DNA from 2 places in the Mesorhizobium sp. M6A.T.Cr.TU.014.01.1.1 genome. Region 2 is predicted to be linked to the other one. Evidence: riboswitches for the same ligand, from Rfam matches in the RefSeq annotation. Region 2 holds a riboswitch; the other holds the start of a gene.
What was found. Region 2 has a riboswitch for S-adenosylmethionine ahead of EN885_RS16785 (O-succinylhomoserine sulfhydrylase). Riboswitches for the same ligand answer to the same signal wherever they lie in the genome.
Positions count from the first base shown of each region.

Region 1: it holds a riboswitch for S-adenosylmethionine, as region 2 does, so the genes downstream of both, EN885_RS29495 (homoserine O-acetyltransferase) here and EN885_RS16785 (O-succinylhomoserine sulfhydrylase) in region 2, are expected to answer to the same signal.

Region 1 is NZ_RZPG01000035.1:58,200-61,605, forward strand. It holds gene EN885_RS29485 (prephenate/arogenate dehydrogenase family protein) at 1-641, opposite strand, end outside; gene hisC (histidinol-phosphate transaminase) at 663-1,772, opposite strand; SAM riboswitch at 1,913-1,990, shown strand; gene EN885_RS29495 (homoserine O-acetyltransferase) at 2,111-3,280, shown strand; gene metW (methionine biosynthesis protein MetW) at 3,396-3,406, shown strand, end outside.
Region 2 is NZ_RZPG01000013.1:143,224-146,629, forward strand. It holds gene EN885_RS16775 (ABC transporter substrate-binding protein) at 2-775, opposite strand; gene EN885_RS16780 (2'-deoxycytidine 5'-triphosphate deaminase) at 873-1,967, opposite strand; SAM riboswitch at 2,092-2,169, shown strand; gene EN885_RS16785 (O-succinylhomoserine sulfhydrylase) at 2,227-3,406, shown strand, end outside.

The sequences.
Region 1 (3,406 bases), on a different contig from region 2:
TCGGATTTTGTCACCGACTCCAGGTCGTCGGCGGTGCCGACGATGTTGTAGGCGATGATGTGCGGCAGATGCGAGACGATGGCCAGTGTCATGTCGTGATGCTGGGGATCCATCGTGTCGATGTTGGAGCCGCAGCGGCGCCAGAATTCCGAGAGTCTTTCTAGCGCGTCCGGATCGGTGCCGGGCAACGGCGTGAAGATGCACCAGCGGTTTTCGAACAGTTCGGCAAAGCCGGCGTCCGGGCCCGATTTTTCAGTGCCGGCCAACGGATGGCCGGGGATGAAATGCACGCCATCAGGCACATGCGGTTGCATCTGCGCAATGACCGATGCCTTGGTCGAGCCGACATCGGTGAGGATGGCGCCCTGCTTTAGCGCTGGTGCGATTTCCTCGGCGACCTCGCCCGAAGAGCCGACCGGCACCGAAACGATAACCAGGTCGGCATCGCGGACCGCCTCTTTCGCATCCATCGTGTAGGAGGAGCCGAGGCCGAGCTCCCTCGCCCGCGCCAGCGTCGTTTCGCTGCGCGTCGAGATGGCGACGTGACGGGCAAGACCTTCGCGGTGGATGACGCGGGCCAGCGACGAGCCGATCAGGCCGATGCCGACCAGCGCGATCTTTTCGAACATCGGTGATGTCATTGTTTCAGCTTTTCGGGGGTTTCAGCTTTTCAGAAATGTCGTGAGTGCGGCGACAACGCCGCGATTGGCCTCTTCGGTGCCGACGCTCATGCGCAGTGCATTCGGGAAGCCGTAGCCGGAGACGCGCCGCAATATGTAGCCGCGCGCGGAGAGGTAATCGTCCGCAGCTGCCGCCGAATGTTTTTTGTCCTCGGGAAAATGGATGAGGACGAAATTGCCGACGCTCGGCGTCACCCGCAGCCCGAGCTTGGTCAATTCCTCGCTCACCCATGACAGCCAGGTCTCGTTATGCGCCACGCTGCGCTCGACATGGGCACGATCGCGGATCGCTGCAATGCCGGCCTCGATCGCCGTCGCGTTGACGTTGAAGGGACCCCGCACACGGTTGATCGCGTCGATGATATGCATCGGCGCGTACATCCAGCCAATCCGCGCGCCGCCGAGGCCGAGCTTTGAGAAGGTGCGGGTCATGACCACGTTTTCCGCGCCAGCCACCAGTTCGACGCCGGCTTCATAGTCGTTGCGGCGGACATATTCGGCATAGGCGCCATCCAGCACCAGAAGCACGTTTCGAGGCAGGCCGGCATGCAGGCGGCGCACCTCCTGGAACGGCAAATAGGTGCCGGTCGGGTTGTTGGGATTGGCGAGGAAGATGATCCTGGTGCGCGGCGTCACCGCAGCGAGGATCGCATCGACGTCGGCGCGCTCATTGGTTTCCTGGACCGACACCGGGACAGCACCTGCCGACTGGATGTAGATCTTGTAGACCATGAAGGCGTGTTCGGTGATGACAGCTTCATCGCCGGGCGCGAGGTAGGTCTGCGCAAGCAGGCCCAGAATCTCATCGGAACCGTTGGAACAGACGATGTTCGCAGGGTTGAGGCCATGCACCTCGGCGATCGCCTCCCGCAGGCGCCTGGCGGTGCCATCGGGATATATGTCGAGTTTGGCCGCGACGTCACGCGCGGCTTCTATCGCCTTCGGCGAGGGGCCGAGCGGGTTCTCGTTTGACGACAATTTATGGACCTTGGCAACGCCGGCCGGTGCCGTGCTTTTGCCCGGCACATAGGCTTCGATGTCCATGATCCCCGCGCGGGGCGTTGGACGTGCCTGATCCGATGCCTGGTTCATATTGCAAAAATCCGTCGAGAACGCTTCCGCCTGGGGAAGCCGCAGCGGAAATACAAGCCGTGGCCTGGAATGTCGAGAGGCGGCAACTGTCGGTGAGCGACTGGCCGTTGACGCCGAGGCGCGCCGGTCCTAGAAGAAAGGCGAAATCCCGTGGTGATTTGGCCGGTCGGCTTGCAGCCACGTTAAACAACTCGCTAAAGGGCCGTTTGCATCCTGTAACCGGCTTTGCGAAGGCGATGCCGGTTTTTTGTTGTCCGTAGCCGGCCGGACAATCGCATCGACCCGAAAATCGGTATCGATTTTCGGAAAAGCGCGATGGGTTGATGTAAGAGGATGCGATGGTCGCGCTGCGCACTAAAAGAACCAACAACGAGGCCGACGAGCCGTCGAGCCCGGTGTTGCGTTTCGATGCCGACAAGCCGCTCAAGCTCGACGCCGGCACGCTGCTGTCACCGTTCCAGATTGCCTACAAGACCTACGGCACGCTCAACGACGCCCGCTCCAACGCCATCCTCGTCTGCCATGCGCTGACCGGCGACCAGCATGTCGCCAGCACCAATCCGGTGACCGGCAAGCCGGGCTGGTGGGAGGTGCTGATCGGCCCCGGCAAGATCATCGACACCAGCCGCTTCTTCGTCATCTGCTCAAACGTCATCGGCGGCTGCCTCGGCTCCACCGGCCCCGCCTCGACCAATCCCGCCACCGGCAAACCCTACGGGCTCGACCTGCCGATCATCACCATCCGCGACATGGTGCGGGCGCAGTTGATGCTGGTCGACCATTTCGGCATCGAAAAACTGTTTTCGGTTCTCGGCGGCTCAATGGGCGGCATGCAGGTGCTGCAATGGGCGTCGAGCTACCCGGAGCGCGTTTTCTCGGCACTGCCGATCGCCACCGGCGCGCGCCATTCCTCGCAGAACATCGCCTTCCACGAGGTCGGCCGGCAGGCGGTGATGGCCGACCCGGAGTGGCATGGCGGCAAATATTTCGAACAGGGCAAGCGCCCGGAAAAGGGACTGGCTGTGGCGCGCATGGCCGCTCACATCACCTATCTGTCGGAGGCCGCCCTGCACCGGAAATTCGGCCGCAACCTGCAGGATCGTGAAGCGCTCACCTTCGGTTTCGACGCCGACTTCCAGATCGAGAGCTATCTGCGCCATCAAGGCATGACCTTCGTCGACCGCTTCGACGCCAACTCCTATCTCTACATGACCCGGGCGATGGACTATTTCGACCTCGCCGCCGACCATGGCGGCCGGCTGGCCGACGCCTTTGCCGGCACCAAGACCCGTTTCTGCCTGGTCTCCTTCACCAGCGACTGGCTGTTCCCGACCGAGGAGAGCCGCTCGGTCGTTCACGCGCTGAACGCGGCCGGCGCCTCGGTGTCCTTTGTCGAGATCGAGACCGACCGCGGCCACGATGCCTTCCTGCTCAACGAGCCGGAGCTGTTTGCCGCCATCAACGGCTTCATCGCCTCGGCGGCCCGCGCCAGGGGGCTCAGCGCATGACCTCTGAAGATTGCAGGCCTTCCGGATCGGCATCATGCTCGAGGCATCAGCGCATGACCCCGAAAAGTTGCAGACTTTTCGGATCAGGATCATGCGCTAACCAAAAGGCACGATCATGAGTGTCAA
Region 2 (3,406 bases):
CTCAGTAAATATCGAAGTCGAAATATTTGGCCTGGATCTTCTTGTAGGTGCCGTCGGCGACGATTGCATCGATCGCGGCGTTGAGCTTTTCGCGCAGCGCATTGTCTTCCTGGCGCACGGCGATGCCCGCTTCCGTCTCAGTGCCCTTGACGTCGCCGACCATCTTGCAGCAGCCGTCGCTCGACTTCTTCATCCAGTCCATCAGCACGAACTTGTCTGAAAGGACGGCATCGAGGCGGCCGTTCATCAGGTCGGCAACCGCCTCCTCCTGGGTCGGATAGAGCTTCGCCTCGGCACCGGCCTTGCCATAGACATCCTGGGCATAGTCGGCCTGGGTGGTCGAAGCCTGGGCGCCGACCGTCTTGCCGGCGAGTGCGGCGGGTTCGGTCGAGGCAATATCGCTGTCTTTCAAGGCCACCAGCGAAAGCGGCGTCGTATAGTATTTGTTGGTGAAGGAGACCTGCTTCTTGCGCTCTTCGGTGATGCTCATGGACGCGACGATGGCGTCGAACTTTCTGGCCTGGAGCGCCGGAATCATGCCGTCCCAGTCCTGCGTGACAAGTTCGCATTCGACCTTCATCTGAGCGCAAAGCGCCTCGGCGATGTCGATATCGAAGCCGACGAGCTTGCCATCCGCGGTGATGGTGTTGAACGGCGGATAGGCGCCTTCGGTGGCGATCTTCAATTTTTCCTGCGCTTGCGCCGAAAAGGACCCGGCTGATATCACCAGCATGGCGGCTGTTGCTGCCGATGCGATCCATCTTGAAATCTGCATTTTTTTGTTCCCTTGGTTCAGAGCCACCCTGACGGCTGGGCACAGCCAAGCACGTCGCGCAGGGTTCAGGCAAGCGCGGTCTGATCGTGATGGGCGATCAGCGCGCGGCGCGGAAATGCTTGGACAGTTTCAGGCCCTGTGCCTGATAGTTCGAGCCGAGATCTGTGCCGTAGAGCGCCTGCGGCCGCTTCAGCATGTGCTCGTAGACCAGCCGTCCGACGATCTGACCGTGGTCGAGGATGAACGGCACTTCGTGGCTGCGCACTTCGAGCACCGCCCTGCTGCCGGTGCCGCCGGCCGCCGAATGGCCAAAGCCCGGATCGAAGAAACCGGCATAGTGGACACGGAATTCGCCGACCAGCGGATCGAAGGGCGTCATCTCGGCGGCGTAGAGCGGCGGCACATGCACCGCCTCCTGGCTGACGAGGATATAGAATTCGTCCGGATCGAGCACCAATTCGCCGGCACCGCTCTTGTAGAGCGGCTCCCAGAAGTCGACAACATCCTGTGCGGCGCGCTTGTCGACATCGACCAGGCCGGTGTGGTGCTTGCCGCGGTAACCGACCAGGCCATCCTTATCGCCATCGAGATCGATCGACAGCGCGATGCCGCCGCCGGAAATGTTCGGTGGCTCGGTGGCGACGAGCGTCTCGGCGCGGTGCAAGTCGTTGAGCTCGCTTTCAGACAAAAGCGCATTGCCGGTGCGGAACCTGATCTGCGACAGCCGCGAGCCGGTGCGGACGACGATCGGAAAGGTGCGCGGGCTGACTTCCAGATAGAGCGGGCCGTTGTAACCGGCAGCGATCTTGTCGAACTCGTGGCCGCGATCGGTCATCACGCGGGTGAAGATGTCGAGCCGTCCGGTCGAGCTCTTCGGGTTGGCCGAGGCGGAAATGTTTGCCGGAAGCGCCAGGCTCTCCAGCAGCGGCACGATATAGACGCAGCCCGTCTCCAGCACCGCGCCGTCGGCGAGATTGATTTCGTGGAGCTTCAGGCGGTCGAGTTTTTCGTCGACCCTATGGTTCGGGCCGGGCAGGAAGGAGGCGCGCACCCGCCAGGCCTTGTCGCCAAGCCTGAGGTCGAGACTGGCCGGCTGGATCTGGTCGGCAGCGAGCGCGCGTAGCGACGTCAGCGCGCCCGACTGGAACAGCGCGGAAATATCCTGATCGGGAAGAATGCCTGTCTGCCGCAAAGTCTGGCTCCGCTCGAAGGCCGGGCAACGTATCGTTTGCCGCAGGTTCTTGCCGCGGAACCTGCTGGTACAAACCTCTTAATCATGCCGGCAATTGACGCAAGCGCGGCGCGGGTCTAAAGGGTCGTTATCCCGTGGTGATTTGGCCGGTCGGCTTGCAGCCACGTTAAACAAGTCGCTAAAGGACCGTCGGGCCGCAAGGCCGTATGGACCGGTTGCGACTTTCGCGACCGGTTTTTTTGTGTCTGGAACAAAAGTGATGACAAGCAAGAAGCGCAACTGGAAACCTCAGACAGCACTCGTGCATAGCGGGACCTTGCGTTCCGGCTTCGGCGAGACCTCCGAGGCGATGTACCTCACCCAGGGCTATGTCTACGACACCGCGCAGGCGGCGGAAGCGCGCTTCAAGGGCGAGGAACCGGGCTTCATCTATTCGCGCTATGCCAACCCGACGGTCGACATGTTCGAGAAGCGCATGTGCGCACTGGAAGGTGCCGAAGATGCACGCGCCACAGCATCCGGCATGGCGGCGGTCACCGCAGCACTTTTGTGCAGCGCCAAGGCCGGCGATCATATCGTGGCGGCGCGCGCGCTGTTCGGCTCCTGCCGCTGGGTGGTCGAGACGCTGGCGCCGAAATACGGCATCGAGGCGACGCTGGTCGACGGCACCGAAATCGCCAATTGGGAAAAGGCGGTCAGGCCGAACACCAAGCTGTTCTTTCTTGAAAGCCCAACCAATCCGACGCTGGAAGTCGTCGACATCGCAGCCGTTGCCTCGCTTGCCAATTCGATCGGCGCGCGGCTGATCGTCGACAATGTCTTTGCCACGCCGTTGCAGCAGCAGCCCTTGCAGCTCGGCGCCCATATCGTCGTCTATTCGGCGACCAAGCACATCGACGGCCAGGGCCGCTGCCTCGGCGGCGTCATCCTGTCGGACAAGAAGTGGATCGATGAGAACCTGCACGACTATTTCCGCCACACCGGTCCGAGCCTGTCGCCCTTCAACGCCTGGACGCTGCTGAAGGGCCTGGAGACGCTGCCGCTGCGCGTGCGCCAGCAGACGGAAAGTGCCGGCCGGATCGCAGATTTCCTTGCCGAGCGATCAGAGATTGCCCGTGTCATTTATCCGGGCCGCGCCGACCACCCGCAGGCGGCGATCGTCAAAAAGCAGATGTCGGGCGGCTCGACGCTGATCTGCCTCGACGTCAAGGGCGGCAAGCAGGCGGCCTTCGCCTTCCAGAACGCGCTCGATATCGTGCTGATCTCCAACAATCTCGGCGACGCCAAGAGCCTGATCACTCACCCGGCGACGACGACGCACAAGAATCTGAGCGACGAGGCGCGCGCCGAACTCGGCATCGGGCCAGGCACGCTCAGGCTGTCTGTCGGCCTGGAGGACGCCGACGACCTGCTCGAAGACATCGAGCAGGCATTGAAAG